3 regions of the Nonomuraea sp. NPDC052634 genome follow, and region 1 is predicted to be linked to each of the others. Evidence: riboswitches for the same ligand, from Rfam matches in the RefSeq annotation. Region 1 holds a riboswitch; each other region holds the start of a gene.
What was found. Region 1 has a riboswitch for thiamine pyrophosphate ahead of AB0K67_RS19430 (cytosine permease). Riboswitches for the same ligand answer to the same signal wherever they lie in the genome.
Positions count from the first base shown of each region.

Region 1 (2,257 bases):
GGCCGCGCGATCGCGGGGGTCGATGTGGTGGCCATCCAGGCGCTGAAGACGTTCGATCCGCCGGTCACCGCGCTCAACGGGCTGACCGTGACCGGCGTGGCCAGGCACGGCAAGTTCCTCGACCTCGACTGCGACGGGCTGCACCTGGTCATCCACCTGGCGCGCGCGGGGTGGCTGCGCTGGCGCGACGACCTGTCGGGCGCGAAGCCGGTGCGGCCCGGCAAGGGGCCGCTGGCCGTACGCGTGCGGCTGGCGCCCGACGAGGAGGGCCTGGCGCCGGGGTTCGAGCTGACGGAAGCGGGGACGCAGAAGCGCCTAGCCGTCTATGTCACGAAAAATCCGGACGATGTGCCGGGCATCGCCGCCCTCGGCCCCGACCCGCTCGCCGAGTCGTTCACCGTCGAGGCGCTCAAGCGCATCATCGGCGGCAAGCGCACCCAGATCAAGGGCCTGCTGCGCGACCAGAAGGTGATCGCCGGCATCGGCAACGCCTACTCCGACGAGGTGCTGCACGCGGCGAAGATGTCGCCGTTCAAGATCGCCGCCACGCTGACCGACGCGCAGATCGCCGACCTGCACGAGGCCATCGTGACGACGCTGCGCGACGCGGTCGAGCGGGCTCGCGGCCTTGCGGCCAAGGACCTCAAGGCGGAGAAGAAGTCGGGGCTGCGGGTGCACAACCGTACGGGGCAGTCCTGCGACGTGTGCGGCGACACGATCAGGGAGGTGTCGTTCGCCGACTCCTCGCTGCAGTACTGCCCGACCTGCCAGACCGGCGGCAAACCGCTCGCCGACCGCCGCCTGTCCCGCCTGCTCAAGTAGGCGGGCGTCCGGTGCACCGCCTCGCGCAGGCCATGATGGAGTCATGACCGTTCCTGAGATCGAGGCCAGTGCCGTACCCGCAGACGCTTACCTGCTCGACGTCCGCGAGCAGGAGGAATGGCTGGCGGGCCACGCGCCGCAGGCCGTTCACATCCCGATGACGCAGATCCAGGGGCGCGTGGACGAGGTCCCCGACGACCGCACGATCTACGTCGTGTGCCGGGTGGGCGGCCGTTCCCTGCAGGTCGCGGCCTGGCTCAACCAGCTCGGGCGCGAGGCGGTCAACGTCGGCGGCGGCATGCAGTCGTGGGAGGCGGCGCGGCGGCCGATGGTCAGCGAGACGGGACAGGAGCCTTTTGTGGCATAAGTCGCCCACTATGGCGAATTAGTCGCCATTGAGGCATCATTGGGGCGCAAACTACAGATCGTCGCGGGAGCTCGGGGTCGCCGGGCTGAGAGGGCAGCACAACCATCCGCTGCCGACCGCCTGAACCTGTCCGGGTAATGCCGGCGTAGGGAGTGTGCGATGTCGCACGGCGTCGAAGAAGTGCCGCTGACCCTTGATGGAGAGGCCCCCAAGACCCTGGGCGTGCTCGATCAGGGCGCGCTCTGGGCCAATCTCGGGGTCAGCCTGCTCGGCTTCTCCGGAGCCCTGCTGCTGCTCGATCCGCTGGGCAACGCCCCGCTGACGCTGGCGGCGGCGCTGATCGCCACCGTGGTGGGCAGCCTCATCGGCACCGCCATGGTGGGCCTGTCGGCCGTCCCCGGCACGCGGACGGGCAAGCCCGCGATGGTGCTGCTGCGCGGGCTGTTCGGCGCCCGGATCTCCTACGTGCCCACGGTGCTGAACATCATCCAGATGATCGGCTGGGGCGCCTTCGAGCTCTGGGTGATCGCCAAGGGCGCGGGCGCGATCTTCCCGGCGGTTCCGTACCAGGTGTGGGTGATCGTGGCGGGCGTGCTGACGGCGGCGCTGACCATCTGGCCGCTCGGCTCGATCCGGCTGCTGCGCCGCTACGTCACGGTCGGCGTGATCGTGGCGATGATCTGGTTCACGGTGTTCTTCCTGCGCGAGGCCCCGTCGCCCGAGGGCGGGAGCTGGACGGCCTTCCCCGCCGCCGTGGACTACGTGATCGCGCTGTCGGTGTCGTGGGTGCCGATGGCGGCCGACTTCGCCCGGCACTCGCGCTCGGGCCGGGCCGCGTTCACCGGCGTGGTCGGCGGCTACACGCTGGCCCAGGTGGCCTGCTTGGGGCTGGGCGTCTACGCGGTGGCGCTGGCGGGCGCGGACGGCGTGCTGGCCGACCAGACGACGGTGTTCAACCCGTTCGTCGCGGTGCCGCTCGGCGCGCTGTTCTTCGGCATCCTCGTGCTGCGCGAGACCGACCAGTCGTTCGCCAACGTCTACTCCACCACGATGTCGCTGCAGAACCTC
Region 1 is NZ_JBFATY010000004.1:57,287-59,543, forward strand. Features, by position in the region: gene AB0K67_RS19420 (DNA-formamidopyrimidine glycosylase family protein) at 1-822, shown strand, start outside; gene AB0K67_RS19425 (rhodanese-like domain-containing protein) at 866-1,189, shown strand; TPP riboswitch at 1,243-1,359, shown strand; gene AB0K67_RS19430 (cytosine permease) at 1,349-2,257, shown strand, end outside.

Region 2 (2,257 bases), on a different contig from region 1:
CGGCGAGCACCGCGGCGAGCGTGTCGCCGTCGGTGAGCCAGACGGCCGACCACTTGCCCTCGGGCTCGCCCCGGTACACGAGGCGGTCGGCCTCGGTGTGGTGTCCGGCGTACTGGAGCATGTGGCCGAACTGCTCCGACCAGAAGTACGGCACCGGGTCGTAGACCGCCTCCTCCCCCATGAGCGTCGCGGCGGCGACGTCGGGGGCGTTGAGCGCGGTGTCCCAGTGCTCGACCCTGAGGCGGGTGCCCCAGCGGCGCGACCACCACGCGGCGCAGTCGCCCACCGCGACCACGCCGGGCAGCGAGGTGCGCAGGTGCTCGTCGGTGACGACGCCGTTGTGCAGGTCGATGTCGGCGTTGGCGAGCCACTCGACGGCCGGGCGCACGCCGATGCCGGTGACGACCACGTGGGACTCGACGAACTCGCCGCCCACCAGGCGGACGCCGCCCTCCTCGACCGACTCGACCATGGTGCCGAGCCGCAGGTCGATGCCCTCGTACCAGGGGATCGTGCGGCCACCGAGCTCCATGCCGACGGCGGCGGCGAGCGGCGTCTGCGCCGCCTCGATGACCGTGACCGCGCAGCCCGCGCGCCGGGCCGCGGTGGCGACCTCCGCGCCGATCCAGCCCGCGCCGATGACCGTGACCCGCGCTCCGGGTACGAGCATCACCCGCAGCTCGTGAGCGTCGTCGAGCGTGCGCAGGACGTGCTGCGGGCCGTCGCCGGGCAACCTGATCGGGTCGGCGCCGGTGGCGATGACCAGGCCGTCGTAGGGCAGCTCGCCCTCGGTGGTCTCCACGACGCCCGCGCGCAGCGACGTGGCCGCGACGCCCGGCCGGAAGTCGATCTGGAGCGCGTCGAGGTCGGTGTCGATGAAGCTGGTGTCGGCGTCGCCCTTCAGCACCGCCTTCGACAGCGGCGGGCGATCGTAGGGGCGATGGCGCTCCTGGCCCAGCAGCGTGATGCGGCCGTCGAAGCCGCGCCCGCGCAGGGCCTCCACCGTACGCACACCCGCGAGACCCGCTCCCGCCACCACGACATGGTTCACGCTCATGACCATAACGGCGACCATAAGGGGCCGGTGCGTGCGCCCCGTACCGAGGTCGTAGGCTGTGGGCGGTAAGACGCGCGGGAGTCCGGCCGTGACCGGGCTGAGAGGAAGGCTGTGACGGGCCTTCGACCGCAAGACACCTGATCCGGATCATGCCGGCGAAGGGAGCGCATGATGGACGTGATCGTGGGCGGCGGGGTCGTCGGGCTGTCCGTGGCCTGGCGGCTCGCGTGCGAGGGACGGCCGGTCACCGTGGTCGATCCCGCGCCCGCCACCGGGGCCTCCCACGCGGCCGCCGGGATGCTGGCGCCGGTGAGCGAGGTCACCTACACCGAGGCGCCGCTGCTGCGGCTGGGCATGGCGGCGCTGAGCCGCTGGCCCGCCTTCGCCGCCGAGCTGGCCGAGGACGCCGGACTCCCCGCCGGCGAGGTCTCCGCCGCCGGTGCCTTGGCCCGCGGCCCCCGTTCGGGGCTTGGCGCGGGCGGGCTGGATCTGCGGGCCGAGGGGACGCTGGACGTCGCGTTCGGCTCCGACGACATGGCGATGCTGGACGAGCTGGCCGCGTTCATGGAGAAGCTGGACCTGCCGGTCGAACGGCTGACCGGGCGCGAGTGCCGCCGCCTGGAGCCGATGCTGGCCCCCTCCGTGCGCGGCGGGCTGCTCGCGCCCGGCGACGCCTGGGTGAACCCGCGGCGGGTGACGGCGGCGCTGCTGACCGCCCTGGAGCGGCGCGGCGTTCCGCTGGTGCGGGCGCGCGTCAGCGAGCTGGTCCGTACGAACGGCGCCGTCACGGGCGTACGCCTGTCGAAGCCCACCGGCGCACCGGCGACCGGCCTGCGTCTCGGGGCTCACCACGTCGGCGGACCGCCTGCCGCGCCGTACCCCGCCGATGCCGGCGAACGGGCCGCCGGTGACGGTGCCGAGCGGGCCTTTGACGTCGCCGGGGCCGGTGAGGCGGACGGTGCGTGGGCGGACGGGGACGTGCTGGCGGCCGACCGGGTGGTGCTGGCGGCCGGGGCGTGGAGCGGTGAGCTGGCCGACGTGCCGGTGCGTCCGGTCAAGGGCCAGATCATGCGCCTGCGCTCGCCGCAGCCGCTGCTCACCCACTGCGTACGCGGCACCGTCCACGGCTCGCCGGTCTACCTCGTCCCCCGGGGCGACGGCGAGCTGGTGGTGGGGGCCACGCAGGAGGAGCTGGGCTTC
Region 2 is NZ_JBFATY010000001.1:1,909,979-1,912,235, forward strand. Features, by position in the region: gene AB0K67_RS08570 (FAD-dependent oxidoreductase) at 1-1,057, opposite strand, end outside; TPP riboswitch at 1,122-1,238, shown strand; gene AB0K67_RS08575 (FAD-dependent oxidoreductase) at 1,226-2,257, shown strand, end outside.
Region 2: it holds a riboswitch for thiamine pyrophosphate, as region 1 does, so the genes downstream of both, AB0K67_RS08575 (FAD-dependent oxidoreductase) here and AB0K67_RS19430 (cytosine permease) in region 1, are expected to answer to the same signal.

Region 3 (2,257 bases), on a different contig from region 1:
TCCTTGATCTTGTGCATGGGCACGTGGCCCGGGCCCTCGATCATCACCTGGACGTCGTGCTCGCGCGCGATCTTGGTCAGCTCGCCCAGCGTGCGCAGCTCGGCGAACTGGGCCTCGTCGTTGGCGTCGGCGATCGAGCCGGGCCGCAGGCCGTCGCCGAGCGAGAACGACACGTCGTAGCGGGCCAGGATCTCGCACATCTCGGCGAAGTTCTCGTACAGGAAGCTCTCGCGGTGGTGCGCCAGGCACCAGGCGGCCATGATCGAGCCCCCGCGCGAGACGATGCCGGTCTTGCGGCCCACGGTGAGCGGCACGTGCGCGAGCCGCACGCCCGCGTGCACGGTCACGTAGTCCACGCCCTGCTCGCACTGCTCGATCAGGGTGTCGCGGAAGACCTCCCACGACAGCTCCTCAGGGCGGCCCTTGACCTTCTCCAGCGCCTGGTAGATCGGCACGGTGCCGACCGGGACCGGGGAGTTGCGCAGGATCCACTCGCGGGTCTCGTGGATGTCCGCGCCGGTGGACAGGTCCATGATCGTGTCGGCGCCCCAGAGGGTGGCCCACGTCATCTTCTCCACCTCCTCCTCGATGGAGGAGGTGACCGCCGAGTTGCCGATGTTGGCGTTGATCTTCACGAGGAAGTTACGCCCGATGATCATGGGTTCGGACTCGGGGTGGTTGACGTTCGCGGGGATGATGGCCCGGCCCGCGGCCACCTCCTCGCGGACGAACTCCGGCGAGACGCCCTCGCGTACCGCCACGAACTCCATCTCCTTGGTCACCAGGCCCCGGCGGGCGCAGGCGACCTGGGTGACCGGATGGCCGGCCGCCCGCCGCTCCTCGATCCACTCCGCCCGGCGGCGCGGCAGGCCCCGGCGCAAATCGGGCTCGTAGGAGGGGTCGGTGTACGGGCCCGAGGTGTCGTACAGGGTGACCGTCTTGTCGTTCGACAGGCGCACCTGGCGCATCGGGACCCGGAGTTCACCGCAGTAGATCTTGGAAAAGCGCGCGTCGCTCATCGCGCAAACTCCCTTCGCCGGCATTACCCGGAGCAGGTTCTGGCGGTCGGCGGCTCGCAGCCGTCCTCTCAGCCCGGTCTCCACCGGGCTCCCGCGTTCGGACGGCGCTGATCGTACCCACCCCCGCCAAGGTCCCAAACCCACCCGAAAAGGTTTGGGGGCACTTCTCAGCGGTACGGACCCCATCAGGGGAAACATGATGAGAATCGCCGCTGTCGCAGGACTACTCGTCGTGATGGCCGCATCCGGCGCCACCGCCGCCGCCGGGGACGGCATGCAACAGCACGAGGTCAGCCAGGAGCAGTACGACATCCTGATGGCCCAGTGCCGCTACTCCGATACCGGCAAGGCCAAGTGCCGCGCGAACGTCAGAGAGCTTTACCGCGTCGGCCGTACCGACCCCACCCTCGACTGCCGCACCTACGCCGGCGTGACCGTCTGCGGCACGCTCAAGCTCAGCGCCGCCGAGCGGGCCTGCGTCCGCGACTCCGAAGCCAAGGGGCTGTCGTTCCGGCGCGCCGAGGTGGAATGCTACGTCCAGCCCTGAGGAGCCGAGCGTGATCATCGTTGGTGTGGACGGCTCCCGCCCCGGCCTTGAGGCGGCCGGCTGGGCCGCCGCCGAGGCCGCGCTGCGCCAGGTGCCGCTGACCGTCGCCCACGTCGTGCCCGCGTGGGTGTGCGAGGAGGGCACCTCCGTCCGGTACGCCGAGGTCGCGCGGTGGATGCGCGAGAACGCGCAGTCCGTGCTGACCTCCGCCAAGGACCGCGCGCTGCGCGAGCGGCCCCAGGTCCGCGTGGAGACCGTCCTGCTCCCCGGCGATCCCCGCGCGGCGCTGGTCAAGGCGTCCGCCGAAGCCGAGCTGCTGGTCGTCGGCAGCCGCGGCCTCGGCGGCGTGCGCGGGCTGCTCGTGGGCTCCGTCGCGTACGGGGTCGTCGCGCACGCCGAGACGAACGTCGTCCTCATCCGCGACCGCGCCGCCACGCCCGGCGAGGTGGTGGTGGGCACCGACCTGTCCGCCCGCGCGGGCAAGGCGCTGGAGTTCGCCTTCGCCGAGGCCGAGCTGCGCGGGGCGCCGCTGCGGGTCGTGCAGGCGTGGGCCTGGCCCCAGCCGGGCGGCTTCGAACCCGCCGACGACGACAGCGAACAGGGTCACCTGCTGGCGTTGCAGAGCGCGCTCGTCCCGTTGCGCGCCGAACATCCCGGCGTGGAGGTGACCGCCGAGGTGGTGCACGGGCAT
Region 3 is NZ_JBFATY010000003.1:387,711-389,967, reverse strand. Features, by position in the region: gene thiC (phosphomethylpyrimidine synthase ThiC) at 1-1,019, opposite strand, end outside; TPP riboswitch at 1,012-1,124, opposite strand; gene AB0K67_RS17720 (hypothetical protein) at 1,255-1,566, shown strand; gene AB0K67_RS17715 (universal stress protein) at 1,577-2,257, shown strand, end outside.
Region 3: it holds a riboswitch for thiamine pyrophosphate, as region 1 does, so the genes downstream of both, thiC (phosphomethylpyrimidine synthase ThiC) here and AB0K67_RS19430 (cytosine permease) in region 1, are expected to answer to the same signal.